One region of the Pseudaeromonas sharmana genome, then DNA from elsewhere that is predicted to be linked to it. Evidence: predicted binding sites of a transcription regulator. Region 1 holds the regulator's gene; each other region holds the start of a gene.
What was found. The regulator sigma-54, encoded in region 1, starts transcription at its own class of promoters, with help from an activator protein. The targets are predictions, from matches to a motif close to TGGCACNGTTTTNGCTT.
Positions count from the first base shown of each region.

Region 1 (7,794 bases):
TCAGGGCAAGATCGTGGTCATGGGCATGGGCAAATCTGGGCACATAGCGCGCAAGATGGCCGCGACGTTCGCCAGCACAGGCACACCGTCGTTTTTTGTGCATCCCGGTGAAGCCAGCCACGGTGACTTAGGAATGGTCTCTTCGCAGGATGTGGTGATCGCTATCTCCAACTCAGGCGAAAGCGACGAGATCATTGCCCTGTTACCCGTGCTCAAGCGTTGGGGCAATGCCTTGATTTGTATCACTGGCAACCCAGACTCCACCATGGGGCGTGAAGCATCCGTCCACCTGTGTATCCGCGTCCCCAGCGAAGCCTGCCCGCTCGGTCTGGCCCCGACCTCCAGTACGACCGCGACACTGGTGATGGGCGATGCGTTAGCTGTCGCCTTGCTCGAGGCTCGCGGTTTTACCGCTGATGACTTTGCGCTGTCCCATCCGGGCGGGGCATTGGGACGTAAATTATTATTGCGCACCAGTGATCTGATGCACAGCGGCGACGAACTCCCTGTCGTGCCATGCCATGCCACAGTGCGCGATGCACTGCTTGAAGTCAGCCAGAAGGGGTTGGGCATGACAACCATCGTCAATCAAGATGGCACGCTGGCCGGTCTCTTTACGGATGGTGACCTTCGCCGCATCCTGGATCAACGGATTGATATCCATCAAACACGCATCGATGCCGTTATGAAGCGTGGCTGTGTTACCGTTTATGCAGAGATGCTGGCAGCCGAAGCCGTACAATTGATGCAACAACGCAAGATCAATGGCTTGGTGGTGATCGATAAGCAACAAAAGCCTGTCGGCGCCTTCAATATGCATGACGTTCTCAAGGCCGGGGTCGTCTAATGTCCATGGTTGAAACCCTGTACGGAGATGTGGAACACGCGCTAGTAGCCTGTGCCAGACGCATCAGGCTACTGGTCTGTGACGTAGATGGCGTGCTTTCCGATGGCCGTATCTACATGGGCAATCAAGGCGAAGAGCTCAAGGCGTTTCATACCAAAGATGGTTTTGGTTTGAAGGCGGTACGAGAGCTCGGCATCGAGGTTGCCATCATCACCGGGCGCAACTCACGTATCGTCAGTGATCGCATGGCCGCCCTAGGTATCGAACACTTATACCAGGGGCAAGGTGACAAACTTCCCGCTTTTGAAGACTTGCTAGACAAACTGGGGCTGGACGCGACGCAAGCGGCATATATCGGTGATGATGTGATCGATATCCCTGTCATGCAGTCATGCGCACTCGGGATTGCCGTAGCAGATGCCCATCCGCTGGTCCTCCGTGCTGCCGATTACATTACCCGCATGCGCGGTGGTGAAGGCGCCGTTCGCGAAGTCTGCGACCTGTTGCTGCAGGCCCATGACAAGCTTGAACACATCAAGGGCGCCTCGATATGAGCCGTTATAACGTTGCAATTTTTTTGTTGTTCTTGACTGCCATCGGTCTGTGGCGCTGGTTTGACAATAGTGATGCCCAAACGGCGGACGTCAACAGCCTCTATCAGCCGGCCTTCATTGCCACCGATCTGATCACGCGCCACTATGCGGCCAATGGCGCCCTGATGCAGACACTGCTCACCGATAAGGCCGAACATTATAATCAGTTGAACAGCACAGAACTTACCCGCCCCAGAATCATCACCAAAAATAGGCAGGGGGGTGATCAATGGCAACTCACGGGTGATAAAGGGGTGTTGAATGACAATGACAGCGCCCTGTTGCGCAATCATGTTGAGCTCAGGTACCTCGGCGAAAATCCGATAGTGCAACAGATGACAACCGATTATCTGGAGATGGACTTTGCCAAACAGCAAGTCCGAACCAACCTCAGCGTCGAGATTACCGGCCCCGGATTCACAAACAGGGGCACAGGACTGCTTGCTGAGCTACAAGCCGAAAAATATCAATTACTGAGTAACAGCCATGCGCGCTATTTCAATCCATCACGTTAATCTGCTGTTAGCCCTGAGCCTGCTCACCACGTCCATCGAGGCCAAGCAATCGGACTATCAACAACCCATTCAGGTTGACTCACAACGTCAGCTGGCAGAGCTGGGGAGTGACAAGGTTTCCTTCCTCGACGATGTCGTCATCACTCAAGGCAGCATCCGCATCACCGCCAGTAAAGTCGAAGTCATTCGTCACGGTCAAAAAGGTGCCGAAGAGATGATCGCCTATGGCTCACCCGCCACCTTCTACCAGATCCTCGACAATGGCAAACCTGTCGAAGCTCAGGCCAAGCAACTTAGCTACAAACTGAAAGAAAAACTGGTCATTCTCAGTGGTAAGGCGCACCTGAAGCAGGAAGATAGCCAAGTCTCTGGTGACACCATCCGTTATGACATCCAGAAGCAGCAGATGGCAGCGGAGAGTAGTGGCAAGGGGTCGCGCGTCAAGACCATCTTCCTGCCTGACCAGATTCAGGAACAGGTCAACGATCAAAAGAAGGGGCAACAGTAATGTCATGCCTGAAGGCCGTCAGCCTGAAAAAAAGCTATAAGAGCAGAACCGTTGTCACCAATGTCAGCCTGCAGGTTGAAACGGGCCAAATTGTCGGCCTGCTCGGACCAAATGGTGCGGGTAAAACAACCTCGTTTTATATGATCGTCGGCCTGGTTCCGCAGGACGGTGGCGTGGTGACAATAGATGACCTGGATCTGACGCCGCTGCCGATGCATGAGCGCGCGCGCAGCGGTATCGGTTACCTTCCGCAAGAAGCCTCCATATTCCGGCGCCTCAGCGTCGAGCAGAATCTGATGGGCGTGCTCGAACTGCGACCCGATCTGTCCAAGGAAGAGCGCCGAGACAAAATGGAGTCCTTGCTCGAAGAATTTCATATTACCCATATCCGACAGAGCCTTGGCATGAGTCTCTCCGGTGGGGAGCGGCGCCGAGTGGAAATCGCTAGAGCTTTAGCTGCAGACCCTAGATTTATCCTGCTAGATGAACCTTTTGCTGGTGTTGATCCCATCTCGGTTATTGATATCAAACGTATCATCGAACATTTACGTGATCGTGGCCTTGGGGTATTAATTACCGATCATAACGTCCGAGAAACCTTGGATGTCTGCGAAAAAGCCTATATCGTCAGCCATGGTCAACTGATTGCCGAGGGCTCTCCGAAGGAGATACTGCGTAACGAACAGGTCAAGCAGGTTTATCTGGGTGAAGGCTTCACCCTGTGACAATAACGGACGCCAAACGATTAGCCGCAAGGAATAAACAACTCAGATGAAACCGACTCTTCAATTACGCTTGGGACAATCACTGGCCATGACGCCCCAGTTGCAGCAAGCCATTCGCTTGTTGCAACTTTCGACCCTGGAGCTCCAGCAGGAGATCCAGCAGGCGTTGGATGCCAATCCCCTGCTGGAAATGGAAGAGGGTGATGGTCTCGATGCGCTGCCATCAGAGCGCGAGAGTGACGCGTCAGAACAGCACGATGAATCTATTGATCACGATGAAAGTCAGCTCAGTACCAGCGAGGCGCTGAATCAGGAAAACATGCCTGAAGAGCTACCGATGGATACGACCTGGGATGAGGTCTATACCGCCGGGACACATCAATCCAGCGGCCTACCCGTTAACGACGATGAACCCGTTTATCAGGGCGAAACGACAGAGAGCCTACAAGATTATTTGCTGTGGCAAATGCATTTGACCCCATTCAGTGAACTGGATGCGGCTATCGCGCTGGCGATCATTGATGCAATCGATGAGTCTGGCTACCTGACAGTCAGCCTCGATGACATCCGCGAATCCGTGCATAACGATGACGTTGAAGTCGAGCTGGATGAGGTCGAAGCTGTCCTTAAACGCGTCCAGCATTTTGACCCTATCGGCGTCGCGGCGCGTTCGGTCCAGGAGTGCCTGCTCATCCAGTTAGGACAGTACCCGCATAGCACCCCATGGCTGAAGGAAGCCAAGCAGATACTACAGGAACACATGGACCTGCTGGGCAACCGAGATTACCGCAATTTGGCGCGCAAAATGCAGCTCAAAGAAGCCGATCTGAAAGAGGCACTGGATCTGATTCAGCAACTGGATCCCCGCCCCGGAAATAGCGTGCTGCAGGCAGAATCATCCTATGTGATCCCCGATGTCGCCGTTAGCAAAAAGCAGGGCCGCTGGATAGTGGAGCTTAATCCAGATGCCATGCCGAAAATTCGCATCAACGAAACCTATGCCGCCATGGCCCGCCATGCCCGGAACAGCAGCGATAGCCAATTTATTCGTTCTCACCTCCAAGAAGCAAAGTGGTTCATCAAGAGCCTGGAGAGTCGGAACGAGACCTTATTGAAAGTCGCCAACTGCATCGTCCAGCACCAGCAAGATTTTTTCGAATATGGTGAAGAAGCCATGAAACCCATGGTTCTTAACGATGTAGCCGAAGCAGTAGAGATGCATGAATCGACGATTTCACGGGTGACCACACAAAAATTCATGCATACCCCTCGCGGAATCTTCGAATTGAAGTACTTTTTCTCCAGTCACGTCAATACTGATAATGGAGGGGAGTGTTCTTCGACGGCGATTCGAGCGCTCATCAAGAAGCTAGTCGCAGCGGAGAACCCGGCAAAGCCGTTAAGCGATAGCAAGATCGCGGATTTGCTGACCGAGCAAGGTATCATGGTTGCCAGAAGAACCATTGCCAAATACCGTGAGTCTTTATCCATTCCCCCGTCAAGCCAACGTAAACGCCTGCTGTAGGGCAAACAATAAGGAAGACGTTATGCAAATCAATCTGTCCGGTCATCACATCGAAATTACTGAGCCGCTGCGTGATTTCGTGAACAGCAAGTTTTCAAAACTGGAGCGCCATTTCGAACAGATTAACAATGTCCAGGTCATCCTCACGGTTGAAAAGCTCAACCAGATTGCCGAAGCCAAATTGAATGTCAACGGCGGTGAAATTTTTGCCAACTCTCAGCACGAAGACATGTATGCCGCGATTGATACGCTGATTGACAAGCTGGATCGGCAGATCATTAAGCACAAAGAAAAACTAAACAGTAAGTAACCCTAATAATGTTAATTCAGGATTTCCTCAGCAGGGACTGCACCAAAAGTGCAGTCCCTTGTTCCAGCAAAAAACGCGCCATCGAGATGATCAGCGAACTGGCAGCTCAAAGGCTTGGCCTTGACGCGCAAGACCTCTTCGAGCGACTGCTTGCCCGCGAAAGAATGGGTAGTACCGGCATTGGCGGCGCAATCGCAATTCCCCATGGCCGCATTCCGGATGGCCACCCACTGACAGGGGTTTTTTTGACATTGGAAGAACCGATTGCGTTTGATGCCATAGACAACCAGCCAATCGACATCCTGTTTGCCCTCTTGGTGCCAGAGAGCGAATGCAAAACTCATCTCAAGACCCTGTCACTGATCGCAACCCGTTTGCATGATCGCGCTTTTTGTCGTCAGCTCCGTCAGGCTGAAAACGACGAGGCGCTCTATCAACTGATAACAGCTCCATGAGGCGAGCATGAAACTGATAGTGGTCAGTGGCCGTTCTGGCTCGGGAAAAACGGTCGCGCTGCGCGTGCTTGAGGATCTTGGCTATTACTGTGTCGATAACCTTCCGGTTTCTCTATTGCCTCAGTTGGTCGATGTTGCACGTCATCAGCACAGTGAACTCGCAGTCAGCATCGATGTGCGTAATCTGCCTGCTGAGAGTTCGGAGCTGGAAGAGTTGCTCACCCGTATCCGCGAGAGCAGCGACCTCGAATTTTCCAGTATTTTCACCGATGCAGATAACGCCACGCTGATCCGTCGCTATGGTGAAAGCCGGCGACTGCACCCGCTGTCACGCCAACACCTTTCACTCGATCAAGCCATACAGCAAGAAACGCACATGCTGGCGCCGTTGTCATCAACAGCGGATTTACGCATCGATACCACGTCATTGAGCATTCATGAGCTCAGTGAACAAATTTGTGAACGGGTATTGGGCCGCAAAGAGAAAGAGCTGGTGCTGGTTTTCGAGTCATTTGGGTACAAGCACGGGACCCCTAAGGATGCAGACTTCGTTTTTGACGCCCGCTTTCTGCCAAATCCGCACTGGATCGCGGCACTTCGCCCACTGACAGGCCTGGACAGTCCAGTCCAGCACTACCTGCGCAATCAGCCAGATGTCATGCTCTATTGCCAGCATATTGAAACCCTGCTCAACCACTGGCTTCCCAATCTGGAGCGCAATAACCGTAGCTATTTGACGGTGGCCATTGGCTGTACCGGGGGCCAACACAGATCCGTTTTTATCACCGAACAGCTAGCTGCCAGTTTTCGCAATCGCAACAAGACAGTACAAGTCCGCCATAAAACGCTGGAGAAACAACATGCCGCGCATTGAAAAGCAGTTGTTGATCGTAAATAAGCTGGGCCTGCATGCTCGCGCGGCTATCAAGCTAGTGCAACTGACGGCTAGCTATCAGGCCACCGTCATGGTTAGTAACGGCGAGAAAGAGGCCAGTGCTGATAGTGTCATGGGACTATTGATGCTTGAGGCGGCACAAGGACAAGCGATTACAGTCATTTGCGAAGGCAGTGACGCCAATGCGTTAATGAGCGCAGTTGAACAACTGGTAGCAGACCGTTTTGATGAGTCTGAATAGTCGTTATCCAGTAATAAAAAAACCGCCGTTGGCGGTTTTTTTATCAGGCTTCGAGCGCATCTTTCAGTCGTTTCAGTGCATTCTTTTCCAGCTGCCGAATCCGTTCCGCTGACACGGCATAGTGATCGGCAAGCTCTTGCAGCGTCGCCTTCTCATCATCCAACCAACGCCGACGCACTATATGCTGGCTACGCTCATCCAGCGTCTTTAACGCATGGGCGAGCTTATGCTCGGCATAGTGTTCCCAATCATCACTCTCCAGCGCAGCGGCGACATCAGATGACTTATCCTCAAGATAATGCACGGGAGCAAAAGCGGTCTCCTGATCATCGTCGTCATAGCCATCAAACGCGACATCCTGACCACTCATGCGGGCTTCCATCTCCAGTACTTCTTGTGGAGAGACACCTAAATCAGCAGCGACAGTCTGCACTTCATCATGGCTAAACCAGCCAAGACGACTCTTCGCCTTACGCAGGTTGAAAAACAATTTACGTTGGGCTTTGGTGGTGGCCACTTTGACCATACGCCAGTTACGCAACACATACTCATGGATTTCGGATTTGATCCAGTGCACCGCAAACGAGACCAGTCGAACCCCAACACTCGGGTCGAAACGTTTCACGGCTTTCATCAAACCGATCGTGCCTTCCTGAATAAGATCGGCTTGCGGCAAGCCATACCCGGCATAGCTGCGTGCGATATGCACCACAAACCGCAAATGAGACATGACTAGCATGCGCGCAGCTTCAAGATCTCCCTCTTGCTGCAGTCGCTCCGCTAGCGCGCGCTCTTCCTCGGCAGTCAGCATCGGGATGCTGTTTACGGCCTGGATATAACCCTCCAGGCTGCCTTGGGGAACGAGAACCATGGATTGCTGAATAGCCGTTGTCATCATAACCCTCTTCGTCTGTTTCAGCGGCACACGTCATAGCTAAAACCAGGATCCGCCGTCTGGATCCACTTATATACATAAAAAAGGGGGAACCTTGCAAGTACCCCCGTCAAAAGACATGTCACTGTTGTTCAGTCAGTCCGACATGCGACCGGAGGCAAGCAATCTGCTCCTAGTCTAACCCTCACCCATGAGACTGACACAACTCGAAAAAAGTTCCGCATTCATCTGAAAAAAGTGTGCGGCGCATCATTTATGTCGATTATGCCGACCACATTATCCGGG
Region 1 is NZ_JBHSAF010000012.1:12,416-20,209, forward strand. It holds gene kdsD (arabinose-5-phosphate isomerase KdsD) at 1-847, shown strand, start outside; gene kdsC (3-deoxy-manno-octulosonate-8-phosphatase KdsC) at 847-1,401, shown strand; gene lptC (LPS export ABC transporter periplasmic protein LptC) at 1,398-1,955, shown strand; gene lptA (lipopolysaccharide transport periplasmic protein LptA) at 1,927-2,463, shown strand; gene lptB (LPS export ABC transporter ATP-binding protein) at 2,463-3,188, shown strand; gene ACFOSS_RS09685 (RNA polymerase factor sigma-54) at 3,235-4,713, shown strand; gene hpf (ribosome hibernation promoting factor) at 4,736-5,023, shown strand; gene ptsN (PTS IIA-like nitrogen regulatory protein PtsN) at 5,032-5,478, shown strand; gene rapZ (RNase adapter RapZ) at 5,486-6,352, shown strand; gene ACFOSS_RS09705 (HPr family phosphocarrier protein) at 6,339-6,614, shown strand; gene rpoH (RNA polymerase sigma factor RpoH) at 6,658-7,509, opposite strand; gene ftsX (permease-like cell division protein FtsX) at 7,786-7,794, opposite strand, start outside.

Region 2 (7,794 bases), on a different contig from region 1:
TTGACCGACCTTATCACACAAGGCGCGTTTACTTGCGTCGTCCAGAAACGCCAGTGTTAGTGCATTCTGCTGCAGCTGCTGTATCTGTGCCGTGGTGAGGCCTGCGGCAGGGGCGGCGACATGATATTCGTGGGCAAGTTCAATGCCTTCAACTGCAGGATCATCGGTATTGAGGCATGCCAGGATGCCATGCTCGAGAAAGTGTCGTACCGGATGCTGACGGTAACTGGGTACAGTACTGGTCTGAATATTTGACGTCAGACAGGTCTCAATGCCTATCCCTTGTTCTGCCAGGTAGTTCATCAACACCGGGTCTTCGATGGCCTTGACGCCATGTCCAATGCGCTCGGCGCCCAAGCGGCGGATCGCGTGCCAGATGCTGTTTGCTCCTGCGGCCTCTCCGGCATGGACTGTAATGCGCAAGCCGGCATCGCGGACTCGGCTGAAATGTGCTTCAAACAGTGGTCCGGGGAACCCCAGTTCATCACCCGCCAAATCGAGGGCAACGAACTGGTCGGCATGAGCGAGGCAGGCATCAAGCTCCCGGTGGCATGCCTCTTGTCCAAAGGTCCGGCTCATAATGCCAATGAGATTGGCCTGACGGTTGAAGTCCCGGCAACCCGCCTGCACACCATCAATGACCGCTTCCACGACGGCAGAAGGATCCAGACCATGGGTCATGGCCATATAGCCGGGGCTGAAACGCAATTCAGCATAATCGATGCCGGCCAGTTGCAGGTCTTCGATGTTCTCGTAGGCGACACGCCGGCAGGCGTCATAATCGGCCAGCACCTTGACGCCCCAATCGAGCTTGTTCAGGAAGGCCACCAGGCTGGGTTCATTTTCCACGATTCTGACGTGTGGAATCAGCTCTGCCAGTGACGAGGCGGGTAACACCAGGTTGTGCTGCCGCCCCAAATCGAGAATGGTTTGCGGACGGATGTTGCCATCAAGATGGCGGTGCAGATCTATCAGGGGAAAACGGGCATCGAACATATCGGTCTATCCTGTGGCTATCGATATGGTATCGATTTTAACGTCAGGATAAGCGGACGTCGCCCGCTGCCGCAGCGTTATTTTACATAACGGCGACAGCAAGCGTTTTTCACATGTCGAGTTCCTTGAGCTTTCTCGTCAGCGTGTTACGTCCCCAGCCGAGCAGTCTGGCGGCTTCCTGCTTGTGGCCATGGGTATGTTGCAACGCGGTGTTGAGCATGATGCGTTCAAACTCCGGTAGCGCTTCACCCAGAATATCCACTTCACCTCTGGCGAGCTTCTGCGCGACCCAGTGTTGCAGCTGATCCTGCCAGCGCATCGAGACTTGCTCGCGCGTGACGGGGCGCTCCTCCGCAGGATGTAACAACTCCGGAGGCAAGTCGGAAACCAGCACCTCCTGACTTGATGCCATGACGGTTAGCCAGCGGCAGACGTTTTCCAGTTGGCGCACGTTACCCGGCCAGGGCAGTCGACTGATGTAGGATTCGGTATCCTGATGCAACATCTTGGCTTCAACGTTCAGCTCTTTGGCTGCGCGCACCAGGAAGTGACTGGCCAAGCGGGGGATATCCTCGCGCCGTTCACGCAATGACGGTATATGAATACGGATGACATTCAAGCGATGAAATAAATCTTCGCGGAAATCACCATCTGCTACTCGTCGTTCAAGATCCTGGTGTGTTGCGGCAATAATCCGGACATCCACCTGAACCGGTTGATGTCCACCGACACGGTAAAACTGACCATCGGCCAGTACCCGCAGCAGACGGGTTTGGACATCCAGTGGCATGTCTCCGATTTCATCGAGAAACAGGGTTCCACCATTGGCCTGTTCAAAGCGGCCGTGACGGACATTGTTGGCACCGGTAAAGGCGCCCTTTTCATGTCCGAACAACTCCGATTCGATCAATTCTTTCGGAATGGCCGCCATGTTCAAGGCGATAAACGGTTTCGCGGCACGTGGGCTGTGCTTGTGCAACGCATGTGCGACCAGTTCCTTACCGGTACCGGATTGACCATTGATCAGTACTGAAATGGAGGAACGAGACAGGCGGCCAATGGCACGGAAGACCTCTTGCATGGCCGGCGCTTCGCCAATGATCTCAGGAGCATTGGCAATCGCTTGGAGCTTATTGCGCCGCTTATTTCGTTGTTCGCGCAGATGGCTATCTGCACGACGCACTAATGCAACTGCCTCATCGATATCAAAGGGTTTGGGCAGGTATTCGAAGGCACCACTTTGATAGGCATTGACGGCACTATCGAGGTCGGAGTGAGCAGTCATGATGATGACCGGCATATCCGGTTGTTTTTCCTGAATCAGCTGCAGCAGGGACAAGCCGTCGATACCGGGCATGCGGATATCCGATACGATGACATCCGGAACATCCAAATCGAGCTGATCTAGCAGACTTTCCCCATCTTCGAAGCTCTGGCATTCGAAGCCTTCCGAGCTGAGTGCCTTTTCCAGAACCCAGCGAATTGAGCTGTCGTCATCGACAATCCAGACTTTGGCAGCCATGTTTATCCCTTACTTACGAAGCGGTAAATAGATACTGAACTCGGTATGTCCCGGCCAGCTGACGCACTCAATGCGTCCCTTATGTTGATCGATCAGGTTCTGTGCAATCGACAGGCCAAGTCCTGTCCCTCCTTCTTTCCCGGTGACCATGGGATAGAAAAGGGTGTCCCGAATGTTTTCCGGAATGCCCGGGCCGTTATCGATAATCTTGATCTCGGCCGCCAGACGGTAACGTTTTCCATGAATGGTAATTTGAAACACGGTACGGGTTTTTAATCTGATGACCCCTTCACCGCCCATGGCTTCGACTGCATTGCGGACAATGTTCAAAAACGCCTGCTGTAATTGATCCGGCTCCATTTCGAAGTCGGGGATGCTGGGATCGTAATCCCGCTCGATTCGAATGCCGGGAGGGAGTTCGAGTTCTACGAGGCGGCGGACCTGTTCCATCACAGAATGAACGTTGTGAACCTGGTGGCGTCCTGGCCGCTGTGGTCCAAGCAGCCTATCGACCAGATTCCTCAGCCGATCGGCCTGAGCGATGATGATGCCGGTGTACTCTTTCAGCTGTGCATCCGGCAGAGCCTTTTCCAGTAGCTGAGCCGCGCCACGCAAACCACCCAATGGGTTCTTGATTTCGTGTGCTAACCCGCGGACCAGATCCCGGGCTGCCAGCTGTTGGGCATGTTGTTGCAGTTCTTGGCTGATGCGCTTTTGTTGATCAATTTTACGCAGCTCCATCAGAATCAGATGCGGGGCTTCTTCATTGATGGTAACCACACTGACATCCACCAGTTTGGGATCCCCATCGACGACTAGAGTGACTTCGCTGTCGGTGAAACCCTGTCCCTGACGAGGTTCAGTGCGCAGTCGGTCCAGATCCAGCGATGTGTACTCAACGACCTGGTCGAGTGATTGTTGTAGCAAACGGCGAGCACTGATCCCAAGAAGCTGTTCGGCTGCCGGATTGACGTAGCGAACTGTCAACGTGCTATCCAGCAGGATGACCGCGGTCAGCAGATTGTCGAGCAATGTTCCCTGCAGTTCCGGTCGGGTGTTCACGACGACTCTCCCTATATTGGTGCCTTGCACCTATATTGTGCATCATTTTCCCCGAACCGGTGCAATCCAATCTGGCTAATTCATCCCTGCTTTGGGCTTAGCCTGATGATTAGGTTGCGTTAATACCGATACCCGGAACAGGTAGAAGGTGGTTTCTTTGGTTGATGCAAGGATCTTGCCGTTTTCATCAAGTAGCTTGATAACAATCTGGTGCATTCCTCTGTCGACGTTTTCCAGATCTCCAGCTAGCTGATTCGGGACGCGCAGCACAGCTGCACCATCGAGCAGCACCTGTAATTGGAACGGTTGCGTCATTGGCGGACTAATCGCGACCGAGAAGTGTACCTTGCCACTGTTCTCGCGGAGCGTTTCACTTTCCAGCGGTGTTTGCAGCGTGATGTCGTATGGTGGTTGTGCCTGGGGTTCCTGTGCAGCGGTAGCCATGTCGCTGTCGCTGCTTGTGATTGTCGTTACCGGCGTACTGCTGGGCGCGGGTGGATTGACTTCAATCGTTTCTGATGCTGAGCCGGCGGCAATTTGATCAGAAAAATGCACGACGCCATTACTGTCAACCCAACGATGCACCGTCTGAGTCGATAGTGCGGGCTGGAGTGAGCACGATAAAATGAGTAACCAGAACAAGCGCATAACAATACCCTTCTGAATCCGGTGGTGGAAATTCATCTTAACGAAATTCGAAAAAAAAACCCGCCATATGGCGGGTTTTTATCAACTCTGTGATTAGACAGAGTAGTACAGTTCGTATTCAACCGGGTGCGGAGTCATGCGAACACGATCCACATCGATTTGCTTCAGTTCCAGGTAAGATTCGATGAAGTCGTCGGTGAAGACGCCGCCACGAGTCAGGAACTCACGGTCAGCATTCAACGCAGACAGTGCTTCGTCCAGAGAACCTGCAACTGTCGGGATCAGAGCTTCTTCTTCTGGCGGCAGATCATACAGGTTCTTATCCATGGCATCGCCTGGATGGATCTTGTTGATGATACCGTCCAGACCGGCCATCAGCTGAGCAGCGAAAGCCAGATACGGGTTGGCAGCCGGATCCGGGAAGCGAACTTCGATACGACGCGCCTTCGGGCTCGGTACTACCGGGATACGGATGGAAGCAGAACGGTTACGGGCAGAGTAAGCCAGCATTACCGGCGCTTCGTAACCCGGAACCAGACGCTTGTAAGAGTTGGTAGTCGGGTTGGAGAAGGCGTTGATGGCCTTGGCGTGTTTGATGATACCACCGATGTAGAACAGGGCAGTTTCAGACAGACCACCGTACAGGTCGCCAGCAAACAGGTTGACGCCGTTCTTGGCCAGAGACTGGTGGCAGTGCATGCCAGAACCGTTGTCACCGAACATCGGCTTCGGCATGAAGGTTACCGTCTTGCCATAAGCGTGAGCGACGTTGTGGATGACGTACTTCTGAACTTGAACTTCGTCAGCCTTCTTGGTCATGGTGTTGAAACGGGTAGCGATTTCGTTCTGACCGGCAGTCGCTACTTCGTGGTGGTGAGCTTCAACAACTTGGCCCATCTCTTCCAGGATCAGACACATGGCTGAACGCAGGTCTTGAGAGGAGTCAACCGGAGCAACCGGGAAGTAACCACCCTTAACGCCAGGACGGTGACCCTTGTTACCACCTTCGTATTCGGTAGCAGAGTTCCAGGCCGCTTCTTCTGCGTCAACCTTGAAGAAAGAACCGCCCATGGTGTTGCCGAAACGGACATCATCAAAAATGAAGAATTCTGGTTCCGGTCCGAACAGGACAGTGTCGGCAATGCCACTGGACTTCAGGAAGTCTTCGGCACGCTTGGCAATAGAACGCGGGTCGCGATCGTAGCCAGTCATGGTTGCCGGTTCCAGGATGTCGCAACGGATGATCAGAGTTGCTTCTTCGGTGAACGGATCCATCAGAGCAGTAGAGGCATCCGGCATCAGAACCATGTCTGATTCGTTGATACCCTTCCAGCCGGCGATGGAGGAACCATCGAACATCTTGCCATCTTCGAAGAAATCTTCGCCGATTTGGTGAGACGGCACTGAAACGTGCTGTTCTTTGCCCTTGGTATCAGTGAAGCGCAGATCGACAAACTTCACTTCCTGTTCTTTGATCAGAGCCAGAACATTTGCTGCTGACATGCTAAATAACCTCCGGTGTCGTGGAAAACTGAACTATCGGCAGAAACCTTGCTGACACTTAAGCCAGATCTGTGCCAACAAATAAAATCCCTTAACTAACAAGTAGTAATTGCCGTTATGGAGCAGCCACGCCAAGAGGGTGCACCAAAATGGAATATAAGCGCACCAAAATGGAGCTCCAAAATGATGCGTGGCGGTGGTGCTGTTACTACTAGGAGAGAATCATACTGTGATCTGGCCTGCCTTGCCTTATTAAAATTGCTTCAATTCTGCTAGGAAGATCACAAGCGCACGAGTAAAATGATTGCCCGATTTTTCCCCACTTGTTTAGAGGCGAGGATGTTAGAAAAGCTCCGCAATATTGCCATTATTGCGCACGTTGACCATGGCAAGACCACACTGGTAGATAAGCTGCTGCAGCAGTCAGGCACCCTGGACCGTACCAGTGAAGGTCAGGAACGGATCATGGACTCCAACGATTTGGAACGGGAGCGCGGCATCACCATCCTCGCTAAAAATACCGCCATCCGTTGGAATGACTACCGTATCAATATCGTGGATACCCCCGGCCACGCCGACTTCGGTGGTGAAGTCGAACGCGTCATGTCGATGGTGGACTGCGTACTGTTGCTGGTGGATGCCGTTGATGGTCCTATGCCACAGACTCGTTTTGTGACCCAAAAGGCATTTGCCCAGGGGTTGCGTCCGATCGTGGTCGTCAACAAGGTTGACCGTCCCGGTGCCCGTCCGGATTGGGTTATCGATCAGGTGTTCGACCTGTTCGACAATCTGGGTGCCACCGATGAACAACTGGATTTCCCGATTGTGTATGCCTCTGCGCTGCAAGGCTATGCCACTCTGGATCTGGCTAACCCGTCTGACAACATGGATCCGCTGTTCCAAGCTATCATCGACTTCGTTGAGCCGCCGAAGGCAGATCCGGAAGGTGAGTTCCAGATGCAAATCTCCCAGCTCGATTACTCCTCCTATGTTGGGGTTATCGGGATTGGACGCATCACGCGTGGCAAGGTCAAACCGAACATGCAGGTGACTGTAGTGGGTGCCGATGGCAAGACCCGGACCGGGAAAATCGGTCAGGTCATGGGCTATCTTGGCCTGCAACGCACCGAAACCAGCGAGGCGCAAGCCGGTGACATCATTGCGATTACCGGTCTGGGCGAACTGAAGATTTCCGATACCATCTGCTCTAACACGGCCGTTGAGGCTTTGCCTCCGCTGTCTGTCGACGAGCCGACTGTGACCATGACTTTCCAGGTCAACACCTCACCGTTTGCCGGCAAGGAAGGCAAGTACGTCACGTCGCGCAACATTCTTGACCGTTTGCAGAATGAACTGGTGCATAACGTCGCCCTGCGTGTTGAACCGACAGAAGACCCGGACAAGTTCCGCGTTTCTGGCCGTGGTGAATTGCATCTCGGTATCCTGATCGAAAACATGCGTCGTGAAGGTTTTGAGCTGGCGGTGTCTCGTCCTGAAGTCATTATTCGCGAAGAGAATGGCATCAAGCTGGAACCGATGGAAAACCTGACCGTCGACATTGAAGATCAGCACCAGGGCTCCGTAATGGAGAAGCTGGGCGAGCGAAAGGCTGATTTGCGCAATATGGTTCCAGATGGAAAGGGCCGTGTGCGTCTTGACTATGTAATTCCGGCGCGGGGCCTGATCGGTTTCCAGACGGAGTTCATGACCATGACGTCTGGTACCGGCCTGCTGTATCACACCTTTGAGTCCTATGGCGAGTATAAGGGTGGTAGCATTGGCCAACGTCAAAATGGCGTTCTGATCGCCAATGCGACTGGCAAGGCGCTGGGCTTCGCGTTGTTCAACCTGCAAGAGCGCGGCCGTTTGTTCATTGAACATGCGACCGAGGTGTATGAAGGCCAGGTAATCGGCATCCACTCTCGCTCCAATGACCTGACTGTAAACTGTCTGAAGGGCAAGCAGCTGACCAACATGCGGGCCTCCGGGACCGACGAGGCCATCGTATTGACGACGCCAATCAAGATGACACTCGAGCAGGCGCTGGAGTTCATCGATGATGA
Region 2 is NZ_JBHSAF010000007.1:92,711-100,504, reverse strand. It holds gene add (adenosine deaminase) at 1-996, opposite strand, end outside; gene glnG (nitrogen regulation protein NR(I)) at 1,106-2,518, opposite strand; gene glnL (nitrogen regulation protein NR(II)) at 2,528-3,580, opposite strand; gene ACFOSS_RS08120 (DUF4124 domain-containing protein) at 3,656-4,228, opposite strand; gene glnA (glutamate--ammonia ligase) at 4,322-5,731, opposite strand; gene typA (translational GTPase TypA) at 6,071-7,794, shown strand, end outside.
Region 2: glnA (glutamate--ammonia ligase) is a predicted target of sigma-54. The motif match lies at 5,792-5,808, and genes of this name have one in related genera.

Region 3 (7,794 bases), on a different contig from region 1:
AGCTCCAGACGATGCTCAGTGTCGAGGAATTGGGTCAGACGAGCCCGTGCACCAATGCGCATATGATGGCTGCACTTGGGACAGACGTTGAGGTTGCGTTCCACTTCGGCACGATACAAAACCTGCTCACAACCTTCGCACTTGGTCCATACCCCTTCCGGGATGTTATGACGGCGCGTGTTGTCACTTTTCGGGAGAATTTTCTCAAGCCAGCTCATGAAATACCTTTATTTCATTCTATTCAGGGGGGCTATCTGTCCGGCAGAGTAGACCGCAATACCGGACAGCCTAGGCACATGACCGGGTATTTAATCACAAATGATCATGGTTGTTTACATAAAACTGGTCGTACCCGGTTCCGAGTAAGGCAACCATAATGGCCCTAATGGTACCTCGGGCAAGGCAAACGTCTCTGGATAGGTCACGTCAACCAGGTAAAGCCCTTCTGCTTTGGCCGTTGGCCCCGCCATGTCACGATTCTTGGCTGCCAACACCTGTTCTACCCAGGCCTCGGGTTGCGTCCCTCGACCGACCTCGAGTAGCGTGCCGGTAATGTTACGTACCATATGGTGTAAGAATGCATTCGCCCGAATATCAATGATGATATAGGGTCCTTGGCGAAACACCGCCACATGCGTCACATTGCGCCATGGCGTATGAGATTGGCACTGCACGGCACGGAATGAGGTAAAATCATGCTCGCCAATAAGACATTGTGCAGCAGCGTGCATGGCATCGGCGTTTAGATCGCCATGATAGTGGCTGATCCCCTGCCCCAGGATGGCTGGTCTGAAGTTATGGTTGTAAATGACATAACGATAGCGACGTGCGGTGGCTGAAAAACGGGCATGGAAGGTTTCTGGTACCTCGCACGCCCAGCGTACTGCTATGTCACCGGGTAAATTGGCATTTACCCCCAGGGTCCAGGCGCTCATCTTACGTAACGCTGACGTATCAAAATGGATAACCTGCCCTGTGGCATGGACACCCGCATCCGTTCTTCCGGCACATTGAATCTCCACCGCATGCGCCGCCACGGTCGACAAGGCCGCCTCCAGCTTAGCCTGGATACTGATGACTTCCCGCTGTCGTTGCCAACCATAATAGCGGCTACCGTCATATTCAATTCCCAATGCAATGCGCATCTGGCGACTCCTCTTTTAACCGGCGGCGATTATACGAAATCCCCCTGTAAAAAAAAGCGGTGGCCAAGGCCACCGCACAGGAAGTCCATCGGTACCGAACGTCAGCTCAGTCGTTTCAACAGGCGCTGAGCCTCGGCGCGCTGTTCATTATTCCCCTGATGCAGCACTTCGTTTAACAATTCGCTGGCGCTGGCCTTGTCGTCGATTTCCAGGTAGGCACGCGCCAGATCCAGTTTGGCACCCAGTTCACCTTCCACATCCACATCGATACCCTGAGCATCCGGCAATACTTCCGGGAACTCATCCAAACCAACGTCCAGAGACAAGCCCTCATAGGGTTCATCCTTGCTCTCCGAGGCATCGGCTTCAGCCAGCAGCTCATCGATTCCGCGGAATGCCGGTTGTGCCGAACGCTCATTGAGTAAGGCATCGATATCATCATTACTGACCGTCGCAGCAGGAGTTGCGTTCTCTTCCTGGTACCAATCTGCTGGTGGCAATTCGTCCGCGGAGTCGACGTTCAACGCCTCATCCAACTGTGCCAGGCTAGCTTTGATGTCTTGCTCCTCAAGGCTGACGACGGCCTCCTCGGCCATCGCCGGCTGATGAGCCGCCAACAGGGAATCAATATCATCGCTGTCGGTAACCATGGTCGGCGCCGGGGCAACTTCCGTCACCACTGTGTCCGCGTCATCAATCTGAGCCGTCGAGTCTGGTTCCGACTCATCCAGCTGTACCGTCTCCGTCGCCGTCAAATCATCAACACTATCAAACAAAGCATCCAGCTCATCATTGGACAGGTTAACCGTCTCACGTGGCACAAATGCATCCTGCTCGACGACCTTTTCCGGCTGCAATGGTGCGGCCTGCTCGGTGACGAGCGGCCGATCTTCGGGCAGGTTATCCAGATCACCGATACCCAGCTCGGAGAGAAACTCAGCCTCATCCAATGCTGCAGCGGCTGGTTTTGCATTCCAGTTAGACGAACTGTCAGAGGTGGCGGGAATGGATAGATCGAGATCATCTGCGTGGTCTGCCACCGCATCGCCCATGGCCGCACTGAACTCGGGTAACAATTCAGGATCTGCGGTCGAGGCAGCCACCGTGGTAGTAAAGCTGCTTGCCGTGGTGAAGGTAGGAGGCGCTCTCTCCTCATCCAGAATGATCTCGGGCTGAGGTTGAACCGTTTCATCCTGCTGTTCCAAGTCCGGCAAGTTGTTCATGGTCACCATGTCCGCAGCCAGCAGGTGATCAAAGTGCGAATCACTGCCATCCATCAGGCCATCGGCGCTATCTGACTCATCATATTCACGCGCAGCTTGCTCGCGCTTGCTGCGAGCCATCAACCACAGACTGATTAATGCCAACGCCAGCAGGAATGGCAGCAGCAGCAGCAAGGCCAGATTGAGCGGTGTCGCCGTCAACTCATCCCACATGGACGGCTCTGTACCGCTGGCGTCCTGACTCTCCTCGGCCGCAGACACCGCAGAAGACGCCGTTTCTAGCTGTGAATGTTCATTTTTAGCCAGCATCGCCTTGATGGACTGCAACTCTTTTTCCATCTGACCAAGCTGATCTTTGAGAGCAGAGTTGTCCTGCGTCAGGGTATCAATCTGGTTCTTGTAATCGCGCTGCATCGCTTGCAGCTTCTCGTCGACGATAGCGGTGGCAACCACATCTGTTGCCGGTGCGACCACAACTGCGGCACTCGCTGCTGTGGATTCTGCGGCCGAAACGGCTGCGATAGTCACCTCGCTACCCACCTGCTCCGTCGCGGTCATAACTGCGGCCGACGTGGCTGGCATTGTCGTCGTCGCGGCGGATATTTCACTGCCTTGCTGCGCTCCTGCCACCTCCACGACACGACTGTCCACCAGCTTAGGATTAGCCGGCGTCAGTTTGACAACCGGTTTTTCCTCCACTGGCGGTGATAGCTTGACCACTTTTTGCGTTGTCGAAGCGGTCTCTTCCGCTGCCGGGGCTGCCGCAACGGTCGCCTTGGGTGCAACCGTCTTCGGCAGCGTCATGCTACCTTTTCGAACCAGCTCCTGAGCCACAGTTTCGCTTTCACTGCGAATTTGCTCTGCTGTAGGCAATTGCAGATAGCTACCACGGTACAGACCGCTTAGTCTGCCTCCGGCAAATGCCTTCGGATTCTTGCGATACAACGCCAGCAAGGTTTGATATACCGATACCTGATTGCTGGGGCGGATCTGCTGGGCGATAGACCACAGCGTATCGCTGCTTTTCACCGGCCCATAGGTGCCGGCATTGGCCTGAGCTGAAGTCTCTGAGACAAATGGTCGCACTTCACCCGCCCGCACTGTCGGGCGCGGTGCCGGTTTGGTTTGCTTGATGACCGGTTTGGCTGCTGGCGTCACCTGTCGGCTCGGGCTGGTCGGTGCCTCCGACTCAGTCGGTGCAATCAGTGGCGAGACGGGCTTATCCGGGCCCTTGATCTCGATATAAAACTCATCGAGCTGATCCGCCGCCATCAGCGGTACGCTCATCGGAATTGATAGCGCGATCGCCAGAGCCAGACGGGAAAAGTGCAGTCCCATAGTCGTTCCTTCGTGATTAACCGGGCAATGAGGCAAGCCAGGCAGAGTAAACGGCTCCAATATAAAACACTCCACCCTTGCATGCCAGCACCCTACCATGCGGGTGTGATCTAGCGGCAAGTGTAGGAAAAATTTGATTTGTTTGATATTTCTGTAGAAAAGTCGGGCCGCTGAATGCGGCCCGTATCACAGACAAAGCGCTGATTGAGGCCAGCTTACATCTGCTCCTCGATAAGCCGTTCCGCAATTTGTAGGCAATTGAGCGCACCGCCCTTGCGGGTGTTATCTGTCACCAACCAGAAATTGAAGCCATGCTCGCATGTCTTGTCCTGACGCAAGCGCGAGATAAACACGTCATTTTGGCCAGCACCGTGGCTAATCGGTGTCACCAACTCATCCTCGACCAATTGCACACCCGGTGCCGCCAGCAAGGCTTGGCGTATCTCCTCCAGCGCACAGCCGTATTGGGTCTCCAGATGCACCACCTGACTGTGGCCATAGAAAACCGGTACACGTACGCAGGTGGCATTGATGCCGATACGCTCGTCGCCCAGCAGACGACGAACTTCGCTCTCAAAACGACGCTCTTCCAACGTATCGCCGTCCTCGGTCAGGTCATCAATCTGCGGGATGAGATTAAAAGCAATCTGCGCCGGATAGAGTGCTGGCTCAACCGGTCGCCCATTCAATAACTGGGCCGTTTGGCCCGCCAACTCCTGCACCCCTGCTTTTCCTGAACCGGCCACGGATTGCAGACTGACGAGATTGATGCGGGCTATCCCGACCTCATCGTGGATCGGCTTCAGCGCCAGCATCAGCTCGGTCACGATGCAGGTCGGGCTGGCGACAATGTTGCGCTCACGATAATCAGCCAACGCATCACCATTCACCTCGGGAATGACCAGCGGCACGTCATGGTCATGCCGATAGTGCAGGCTATTGTCGATGACAATGCAGCCTTCGGCCGCCGCCGCTTCCGCCCAGCTGGCAGTCGCGTCGCTACCGGCCATGAAAAACGCTAACTGGACCTGCGTCCAATCAAAGGTCTCGGCAGCGGCGACCGGCACAGTTCTACCGGCGAAGCGAACACTCTCCAATTCCCCTTCCCTGGCAACCAGCGCGTAGATCTTGCCGACCGGAAACTGGCGCTCCTCGAGCAACTCCAGCAACAATTCCCCCCCCAGGGTATCCACACCGAGAACGGCAATATCAAACGACGGGTTCATAATTTTCCTCTTATTGACAATGGAACATGGCTCAAGGTGTGACCACGTTGAATCCCAGACGCTGTAACAAAGCCAGATCCGGGCCAGTTACAGCCAAAGATGACCACTCCCGGCGTTCCAGGTAGTGTTTGCGCATCCAGTCAAAACTGGCCGCATCGGTATAAAAGCGGCGGAAACGGGCATCATCACGGCGCACATCATACACCAGATGGACCAGCGCCTTGAGCTGGGCATCAGCACATGACGTCCCCAGACTCACCGCGCTCAACGGTGCTGGCGGCAACAGTGCGGAGAAAGGCACCGTGACTGGCTGGCCGCTGAGCTGGCACCATGCTTCGTACAGCATATAGCTACCCCGCAGCTTACCTTCCAGGCTATAACCGGCGATGTGCGGCGTAGCCAGTTCGGTATGGGGAATCAAGGCGGACATGAGCTCGGGTTCATGCTCCCAGACATCCATCACCAGTCGCAGTGGTGCAGCACCTTGTTGCCGGGAGAGCAGCGCGGCATTGTCCCAGACATCACCGCGACAGGCGTTGATCAGTATCTGCTCCGGATGCAGCGCTGCAATCCGCTGTGCATCCAGCAGGTGCCAGGTTGGCGCCAGGCCATCATGTGTTAGTGGCACATGGAAACTGACCACATCACAGCCCAATGCCACCTCATAGTCGACATAATCACGCCCATCCCCCTGTTGTGCCTTGAAGGGGTCACACAGACAGACATGCATCCCCAGTGCCGCCGCACGCTCGGCTACGGCACTGCCGGTGTTGCCGGCACCGATAATGCCGATTGTCATACCCGCGAGGGATAATTGATAACGCTCAGCCAGGATCAGCAGGGCGCTGACCACGTATTCCCCCACACTGATGCGGTTGCAGCCCGGCGCACTGGCAAAGGCGATGCCACGCTCGGCCAACAACGACTGATCTATATGGTCGGTACCGATTGTCGCGGTACCAACAAACCGCAGACGACGATTCTCCGCCAGCAAGCCGGCATCCACTCGAGTTACCGATCGCACCAGCAGAATATCGGCATCGGCGATCTGCTCTGCACTCATGGTCCGGCCCGGCAAGCGCCGGATTTGGCCGAAGGGGGCAAACAACTGCTCCACCAACGGCATATTCTCATCAATGACGATCTGCATGTTTAATCCATACGGCTTGCGACTGATGCCGCATTCTAGACCGAGTTCACCGTGCTGCCTATCGCTGCGCACCCAGCAGTGCATCAGGTTGCCACTGCTGGCAATGGGTAATAAAACTGGCCAGGGCCGGATGGTGATATTTCCCGGCCTGTGTGACCCAACTCAAACGACGCGACATCGGCGGCTGCACATCCAGTGCCCGCAGGCGGCCGTCGACCTCGGCACGCGCGGTGGCCATGCGTGACAACAGTCCCAGTCCCAGACCATTGGCGACGCCGTTGACAATCGACTCGGTCGTATTGAACTCAAAGGCCAGTTGCCAGTTAGCTAAATGGCTCGCCAGCAAACGCTGGAACTGTTCGCGACTGCCGGATCCCGGTTCACGCAGCAACCAGCGTTGCTGCTCCAGATCGCGCAGCGTCACGCCTCGGCGACCAACGAGGGGATGGTCCGGGGCCGCTACCACCTGCAGTGAGTCCTCAAGCCAGGGGTGGGACGCAAATCCGCGATCATCCAGTTGCCCCTCCACCAACACAATATCCAGCCCATACTCGCTCAGCGCCTGACCCAAAGCCCGAGTGTTGTTGATCTGAATCTGGACCTCAATCCCGGGATAGCGCTGGATAAAGCCAGCCAGCAGCGCCGGTAGCAGGTAGTTACCGATGGTGTTACTGGCGCCAATTCGCACCAGCCCATGATGATGCTCGCCGGCAACAAACAGTGCTTCGATGTGCTGAACCCGCTGCCGCACCTCATCGGCCAGTGGCAATAACAGGGCGCCGTGATTATTCAGCTGCAGTCGGTTACGTACCCGGTCGAACAACGGGCAATCCAGCTGGCGCTCCAATTCCTGCAACGCCATGCTGACGGCCGCCTTGGTGATACATAACCGTGCCGCCGCCGCGGCAAGGCTGCCATGTTGGACGATGGCCACGAACACATCGAGTTGGCGTAAGGTGAGATGCATTTGTTAAGCTCTACTTAACCTTTTGTTCAATATATAAAGATATTCTTGATTTAGGAAGAGGACTATCCTTAGCGGCAAATCAAAGTTGTGGAGGTTTCCATGCTGACTCGCGTACAACGTCATCTTCCGAACATACCTACCCCTCTGGCCGGACTGGCGTTAGCCATAGCGTCATTGGGCTGGTGCTGGGACAGCGCCTTCCAGCTCGGCTCGCTGGTCAAATGGTCTGCAGCTATCATCGCCGGGTTGATCCTGGCCAGCCTGACGTTGAAGTTCCTGCGCTTCCCCAAACTGCTGTGGCAAGACTTGGGGCATCCGGTAGCCGGAAGCGTGGTCCCAACCCTGGCCATGGGCTGGATGGTGGTATCCCATTCCGTCGGTCAATTCCATGCGTTAGCCGGCACCCTGCTCTGGCTGATGGCAATTGTGCTGCACATGGCGTTTCTTGGGTCGTTTGTCTATCACAGAGCCAAGGATTTCCAGTTGCATCACATGATCCCTAGCTGGTTCGTACCGCCGGTAGGCTTGATCGTTGCCGATGTTGCCTTCCCTGGCGGGGCCCTGCGCCCATTGGCGGAGGCCATTCTCTACTTCGGTCTGATTGTGTATGCCCTGATGTTGCCCGCGATGATGTATCGCCTGATTTTCAGCAAGGATGTCCCCGAGCTGGCCAAGCCTACCATCGCGATCCTGGCGGCGCCTGCCAGCCTCTCGCTGGCCGGTTACCTGACCGTAGCCGAACAGC
Region 3 is NZ_JBHSAF010000014.1:801,000-808,793, forward strand. It holds gene accD (acetyl-CoA carboxylase, carboxyltransferase subunit beta) at 1-218, opposite strand, end outside; gene truA (tRNA pseudouridine(38-40) synthase TruA) at 333-1,145, opposite strand; gene ACFOSS_RS13355 (FimV/HubP family polar landmark protein) at 1,247-3,706, opposite strand; gene ACFOSS_RS13360 (aspartate-semialdehyde dehydrogenase) at 3,922-4,932, opposite strand; gene ACFOSS_RS13365 (4-phosphoerythronate dehydrogenase) at 4,964-6,082, opposite strand; gene ACFOSS_RS13370 (LysR substrate-binding domain-containing protein) at 6,141-7,049, opposite strand; gene ACFOSS_RS13375 (TDT family transporter) at 7,149-7,794, shown strand, end outside.
Region 3: ACFOSS_RS13355 (FimV/HubP family polar landmark protein) is a predicted target of sigma-54. The motif match lies at 3,788-3,804, and genes of this name have one in related genera.

Region 4 (7,794 bases), on a different contig from region 1:
GCATGATGGCTTGCATCGTCTTCTCTCCTTGCAGCGGGGGAGTCGCCTCCCCCGGGTCAGATAACATCAGAGCTTGTCGTCGCCCTTGAGGCCGATGGCAAATTGCTTGAGATAGTCATTCGGCTTGTGGCCGTCGTAGCTCACACCATCGATAAAGTGACTGTCAGCCGGCTTGTAGCCGCTTTCGCTTGCAAAGTCCGGGAAGTCGCTGGCTTTCATCTTGCCTTCGGCAATCAGCTCCTTGGCGGCAATGGCGTAGACGTCCGGGCGGTAGACCTTCTTGGCCATCTCGGCATACCAGCTATCCGGTTTGGCCTCGGCGATCTGGCCCCAGCGGCGCATCTGGGTCATGTACCAGATGGCGTCGGAGTAGTACGGATAGGTCGCGTGGTGGCGGAAGAAGACGTTGAAGTCCGGAGCCGGGCGTTTGTCGCCTTTCTCGTACTCGAAGGTGCCGGTCATCGAGTTGGCGATCACCTTGGCGTCGGCACCGACATAATTTGGTTTGGCGAGGATCTGGACTGCCTGCATGCGATTGGCATTGTTGTTCTGATCCAGCCAGTAGGCGGCACGGATCAGCGCCTTGATCAGGTGAATGTGGGTGTTGGGGTACTTGTCGGCAAACGCCTGGGTAACACCGAATACCTTCTCCGGGTTGTTCTTCCAGATTTGCTCGTCGGTGACCACCGGTACGCCGATGCCCTTGGCAACCGCGGCCTGGTTCCACGGTTCACCGACGCTGTAGCCACTGATGGTACCGGCCTCCAGCGTCGCCGGCATCTGCGGCGGCGGCGTTACGGACAGCAGCACGTCAGCCTGTTGCTGACCGGAGTTATCCCCCTTGGCTGGCGCGTAGTAACCCGGATGGATACCCCCCGCCGCCAGCCAATAGCGCAATTCATAGTTGTGGGTCGACACCGGGAACACCATGCCGAAATTGAAGCTCTTGCCTTGTTCCTTGTAGCCCTTGATAACTGATTGGAGAGCATCAGCCTTGATTGGATGCAACGGCTTGCCATCACTCCCTTTGGCCAGCGAGGGAAGCATCGCCCGCCACACGTCATTTGAGACAGTAATTGCATTTCCATTCAGATCCATGCTGAACGCCGTCACAACCTCGGCCTTGGTACCCACACCCAGCGTGGCGCCAATGGGTTGCCCGGCGAGCATATGGGCACCGTCGAGTTGCCCGTCGATCACCCGATCCAGCAACACCTTCCAGTTCGCCTGGGCTTCGAGGGTGACATAGAGACCTTCATCCTCGAAATACCCCTTCTCGTACGCCACGGCTAACGGTGCCATATCGGTCAGCTTGATGAAGCCGAGCTTGAGCTCTTCTTTCTCCGGTGCCCCCACTTCCGCCCGGGCCTGGGTATTGAAAAACAGGGTAGCCAGCAGGGTGGCCAGTGCAGTCTTGTGGTAATGAGGCATTTTTTCTCTCCCTGAAAAAACAAAAGCGCCCTGCCGATCTGTCGATCAGCAAGGCGCCTTTGCCAAAATTCGCTACTGTCGCTGTGTAGTTACAGCCGTTACTCACGCACTCTGGTCAGCCTCGCCGTTGAGGGTGACCTGCGTCACACAGGACTATTCAGTTTCTGTGCCAACTCTGAAACAGCACTGTTTGGTGGTGTAAAGATGGATTTTTCAGGTGTGTTTGCAATCTGAGCAGTGACTTTCACCCTGCCTGGCGCCCCAACTCAGTGCGGGTGCACCACGCCGAGTGCAATGCACACCCGGCATTGTCCTGCGCTCGGCCCGGCGCGGGATTTACGGCGCTCCTAGTCGTTGCTGTCGTTGTAAATCAGCTAATTAAGCCAGGTTGCCGGTAACGCGGCCACCTCAGCCCTGCGCGTGAAAAGCAGAATTAGCGTCAGCGAACAGATCGGCACGGCTTTTGCCTAGTGACGTTTGATAACTTTCAGATACCACTTTGGATAACGACGTCCACCTCCCCGGCCTGTGCCGAGCGGAGTGGGCGTCTTTTTGTCTGTGCACTTGTGCGGAGCGCAATAATGAGCGAACAGGGCCTTATTCCCATCACTGAGCCACAGGCACAATCCGGTGCCATCAAGACGACCTGCGCCTACTGCGGTGTGGGTTGTGGTATTCAGACCAATGGCCAGCAGCTCACCGGCGACAGTGACCACCCGGCCAATCACGGCGCCCTGTGTATCAAGGGTGCCAGCCTGCTGGAAACCATGGCCTACCCGCAGCGGCTGCTTTATCCGCGCGTCGCCGGCAAACACGCCAGCTGGGACCAGGCCCTCGACCACATAGCCGAGCGTTTTACGCAGATCATCGACGAATCCGGTCCCGAGGCGATTGGCTTTTATGTCTCCGGTCAGCTGATGACCGAGGATTACTATGTCGCCAATAAACTGATGAAAGGTTACTTGGGCGCGGCCAACATCGACACCAACTCACGGTTATGCATGTCCTCGGCGGTCATGGCCCATCAACGCGCATTTGGCGAAGATGTGGTGCCCGCCTGTTATGCCGATCTGGAGCTGTGCAATCTGCTGGTGATCGTCGGCGCCAACACCGCCTGGACGCACCCCATCGTTTTCCGCCGGATCCAGCAGGCACGCAGTCGCAACCCGCAGTTGAAGCTGGTGGTGATCGATCCGCGCAAGACCATGACCGCCGAACAGGCCGACCTGCACCTGCCGCTACGTCCGGGCAGTGATGTGGCACTGTTTAATGGTCTGTGCCGCTATCTGCAGCAGAATAATGGCCTCGATGAGCGCTATATCGCCGACCATGTCAGCGGCTATGCCGAACTGAGCCAGCTGCTGGATAGTGCCGAATATGAACCGGCGGCGGTAGCGGCAACCTGTGGCGTCAATGAACGCGATCTGCGTGCCTTCTACCACTGGTTCTGTCGCGAGCCCAAGAGCGTGACACTGTTCTGCCAGGGGGTGAACCAATCCAATCAGGGCACGGACAAAGGCAACAGCATCATCAACGCCCACTTGCTGACGGGACGCGTCGGCAAGCCAGGCGCTTCGCCGTTTTCCATCACCGGTCAGCCCAATGCCATGGGCGGCCGTGAAGTCGGCGGGCTGGCGACCCAGCTCGCCGCCCACATGGGCTTCAGCGAACAACATTGCGATCGGGTACAACGCTTCTGGCGCTCGCCGACCATAGCGCGCAAGCCTGGCCTCAAGGCGGTGGATCTATTCACGGCAGTGCATGAAAAAAAGATCCGTGCGCTCTGGGTCATCGCCACCAATCCGGCGATTTCGCTGCCCGACTCGGCCCGGGTGCGCGAGGCCCTCGCCAACTGTGAACTGCTGATTGTCTCGGAAATGACACCGAATACCGATACCGCCAAGTTTGCCGACATCTTGCTGCCAGCAGCGGGCTGGGGTGAGCGCGGTGGCACCGTCACCAACTCCGAACGCTGCATCAGTCGGCAGCGAGCGTTCACCGCCCCTCCCGGCGAAGCGCGGCCCGACTGGTGGGCGCTGGCCGAAGTGGGCAAGCGCATGGGTTTTGCCGAAGCCTTCGCCTATCAAGGCCTTAACGACATCTTGCGCGAATTTGCCGCCCTGACCGCCTTCGAGAATCAGGGCGAACGCCAGCTGCACCTTGGCGAGTTAGCCAAGCTCAGTGACGCTGAACTCGATGCCTGGCAGCCGGCACGCTGGCCTCTCAATCCCGCGGTTAGCATCGTCGAACGTGATCGCCGCTTTGGTGATGGCCACTTCTCGACGCCCGATGGCAAGGCGCGACTGATGGCCGTCCAGCCACAGCTGCCACAACTGGATCTGCCCGCACCCGACGCCAGTCCCGGACGCAACTGGTTGCTGAATACCGGACGCTTGCGCGATCAGTGGCATACCATGACCCGTACCGGCCATCTGACACGGCTGATGGAAACGGAACCTTACCCACGCATCAGCGTCAACCACACGACGCTGCTGGCCAGTGGTCTGGAACAGGGACAACTGGTATGGATCGGATCGCGCCGGGATCAAGTGTTGGCACGCCTGGAGCGCGATGACGGCCTGGCCGACGACGAAGCCTTCATGCCGATGCACTGGAGCGATCTGTTCACCGCCCGTGGTGGGGTAAATCGCCTGGTCGCACCGGTGGTCGACCCGATCTCCGGTCAGCCACAGTTCAAGCAGAGCCGGGTGCAGGTACAGCCCTTTGCCACCCGCTGGCTGGCGCTGTGGGTTGGACAGCATGAACCGGAGCTTGACGCCCTGGGCCGCGATCCGGACTGGTGGAGTCGCCGTCCGGTGGACGGCGGTGAATGCCGCCTGCTGGCCGATGCCAGCAGCGACCAGAGTCAGTTATGGCAAGCTATCGCCAGTCGCGGCCAGTGGTTGAAACTGCCAATGCCCGGCGGCTGGGTAGCCGTCAAACTCAGCAACCAGCGCATCGCCGGGCTGCTGTTGTGTGGCGACAACCCGTGGCAGCTCAACGTCGGGCTGCTAGCCGGCCTGCTGGCGACCCCCCTGAACCTGTCCCTGCTGGCCAGCACGCTCGAACAAGCCCTCGCCGGCGACAGCCGCATGGTCTGCTCCTGCATGCGGGTGAGCGAACGGCAAATTGTCTCGGCGATTGTGGAACAGGGAATTCAAGAACGCAGTGGATTGCAATCCCTGTTAAAATGCGGCACTAACTGTGGCACCTGTATCGGCGAGATCGACAAACTGGTCGCCAAATACCGGCCACAGTGATGACACGGACAAGGAGCGTCTGTATGGCAACTTCTCATGGCAACGTCACCCTGGTCGGAGCCGGCCCGGGTGATGTCGATCTGCTGACCGTCAAGGCATTACGCCTGATCCAGCAGGCCGGTGTGGTGGTGTATGACCGGCTGGTTGGCGCCGAGATCCTGGCGTTGATTCCGGCGCAGGCCGAGCGTCATGACGTAGGCAAACGCTGTGGTGAACCCTCGTTCAGCCAGCAACAGATCAATGAACTGCTGCTGACCCTGGCGCGACAAGGCAAGAGGGTGATCCGCCTCAAAGGCGGCGACCCTTATGTATTTGGCCGCGGCGGCGAAGAAGCGCTGTTCCTGCGCCAGCATGACATCCCCTTCAGTGTCGTGCCTGGCATCACGGCGGCGCTAGGTTGCGCCGCCAGCTGTGATATCCCCCTCACCCATCGCGGCATAGCGCGTTCGGTGACGCTGATCACCGGCCATCTGCAAGCCGGTGCCGACAAGCAAAGCCGGCCATTTCTCGGCTGGAGCCAGTTGCTCGGTGAAGGACACACCCTGGTGTTCTATATGGGGTTGGAGCAAGCGGCAACCATTCGCCATGGTCTGCTCGGTTATGGCCATCTGGCCAGTATGCCGGTGGCCTTGATCGTCGCCGGCACCACGCCACGACAACAAGTCTTTACCACCACGCTCGGTGAACTTGAACAGCAAGCCGAGCGGCTCAAGGGGGCGACACCCGTGCTGATCATGATCGGCGAGGTGGTCCGCCTGCGCGAGCAACTGAACCAGGCGGCCGCTCAGCTCTGGTCGCAGGTGGCGTAATGAGAGCCGAGCTCAACCGTTTATTCGGCCCGGCAACCATCATCAGACACCCGGCGTGTGTTGCTCCCACGCCTGGCAGGCAGGGTACAGCATGAGCTTTTCCCGCATCCTGATCCACAGTGACGACGTGGCACACGCCAACCGGCTGGCGCTGTTGCTGAGCCGCTATGGTCATGATCCTGTGACCATTCGGCGTCCGGATCCACTGCAGCTACCTACCGATTTGAACGGCGCCATGGTGGATTGCCGCCTGTTGACGGCTGAATGGCGGGTTGTGAGCATCGGCTTGGCACAACGCGGCTTGCCGGTCGTACTGTTCAATGATGCCCTTCCCGAGCATTTGCATGATCAGCTGATGGAAGCGGGTGTCTTGCTGGTGCCCCACCGGCTGCTGGATAAAGAACCCGTCGAAGCCTGGCTCAAGCAGGCTCGCGCCCAACAAGCCATGCTGCGACGGCAGCAGGATGCCATGGCAGACATGGCGGAAAAACTCGAGGCCAGAAAACTGATTGAACGCGCCAAGGGGATCCTGATGCAAAAACATCAGCTCAGCGAAGATGCTGCCTTCACCGCGTTGCGCAAGAGTGCCATGGAACACGGTCTGACGATGGGCGAACTGTCACGCCGGCTGTTACAACTGCCGGGCTAGCATGCGATGATGCGGTCCATGCCGTACAGCCACGCAATCTGACCTCATGTCTATGCATGCGCAGGCACCCGACCGCTTGTCGCGACAGGTCAGCCCGCGGCCAACCCCGTCCTGTCATACCTGCCCCTCATCCGGCCCCTCATGGGGCCGGAACGGCGGTGGACGCCGCACTGGCGGGCACCATGGGCACAGTACAGGCCGGCATCGCTTTCGCCTTCGCCTCGGCCTGCGACTGGGGCGGATACCAGGACGCCAGCGTCTGCTGGATTTGCGCCGCCGCCTGCTGCGGCGACTGCTGCCCCAGCACCACCGCCTGCGCTAACTGGTTGAGCTGGGCATTGAATGCCGGCTTGCCGCGCGATAAGAACTGCGCCCCCAACCGGATTGTCGAGTCGCACTCATCGCGCCAGCTCATCATTTGCTGCGCCACCGGATGGTGCAATTCAAAGAAGTGATTCGACAGCGAGAAGAAACCGGGTACGGCATTGGAGAAGCTTTCGGCAAATTCCGCCGATGACATCCACTCCAGCAGGTGCCATGCAGCGGCACGGTTCGGGCTGGCACTGTTGATGCCGATGCCCATGTCGGTATGGTCGACGAAATAGCAGGCATCCCCGCGCTTGCCAACCGGCGGATGGAAAGCGGCAAAATTCACCTTGCCGGTAAATTGCGGGATTGACCAGGAGCCGGCAACGATGATCGCCGCCTTGCCGCTGGCAAAATCCACCACCGTCTGCGCCTCGGTCCGGCTCTCCGCGGCCGCACCGATATAGGGTCGCCACTGTCTGAGCTCATCGAATGCCGCGACAAACGGTGCACTGGTAAAGGTACTGTCGCCATGGATCAGTGCCAGCCTGCCATCCTCGCCTTTCCAGTACGCGGGCCCAATGTTCAAAAAGCCCAGTTCAGAGACGACCCAGTTATCATGGGCGGCCAGCGCGAGCGGTAGATAGCGACCATCGTGGCGGATACGTTCCAGCACGGCAAAAAACTCCTCGCGCGTGGTCGGCGGAGTTAATTGCAGCTGTTTAAAGATATCCACGTTATAGAAAAAGCCCTGGATGACAGAGGCAATCGGCAGACAGAAGGTGGCCGCACCGGTATCGGTCTGCCAGGCCGATTTGGCAAAGCTGGGGAAATTCTCCATTCCGGGGAAATCGGTTAAATCCACCAGATGTCCGGCTTTGAATAACGCCAAGGATTGATCATAGGGGCGACAAATAATCAGATCGCCTGCGGTATTATTTTCCAGCCGTTGCTGCAGTGTGGCGTCATATTCTGACGTTTTAACCGGATTCAATTTCACGTCCAAATCCGGAGCGATTTTATGCAATATCGGCAGTAACGTTTGTTGCCATAATGCCTGGTCATCTACGCGCCAGGTTTCCATCGTTAATGTCGTACTCATCGCAGTTAATGGCAGACTTAATAATGCGAAACAGCATAACGTCTTAAACATTATTTCACCTCACACCCTAAACTTGGCAATCAGTTGTCGTTGGTCTGATGCTAATTGCTTCAATACTAATGATGAATGCAATGATGAACCGGCCACCATTTCACTCTCGTGAGCCAATTCGGCAATCGATGCAATAAATTGTGCAATTCCCTGGCTAACAGATATTTGCTCTTCCGATGCAAAAGA
Region 4 is NZ_JBHSAF010000014.1:191,830-199,623, reverse strand. It holds gene ACFOSS_RS10725 (ABC transporter permease) at 1-16, opposite strand, end outside; gene ACFOSS_RS10720 (CmpA/NrtA family ABC transporter substrate-binding protein) at 67-1,431, opposite strand; gene ACFOSS_RS10715 (nitrate reductase) at 2,013-4,691, shown strand; gene cobA (uroporphyrinogen-III C-methyltransferase) at 4,715-5,500, shown strand; gene ACFOSS_RS10705 (ANTAR domain-containing response regulator) at 5,592-6,149, shown strand; gene ACFOSS_RS10700 (ABC transporter substrate-binding protein) at 6,289-7,608, opposite strand; gene ACFOSS_RS10695 (methyl-accepting chemotaxis protein) at 7,618-7,794, opposite strand, start outside.
Region 4: ACFOSS_RS10720 (CmpA/NrtA family ABC transporter substrate-binding protein) is a predicted target of sigma-54. The motif match lies at 1,587-1,603, and genes of this name have one in related genera.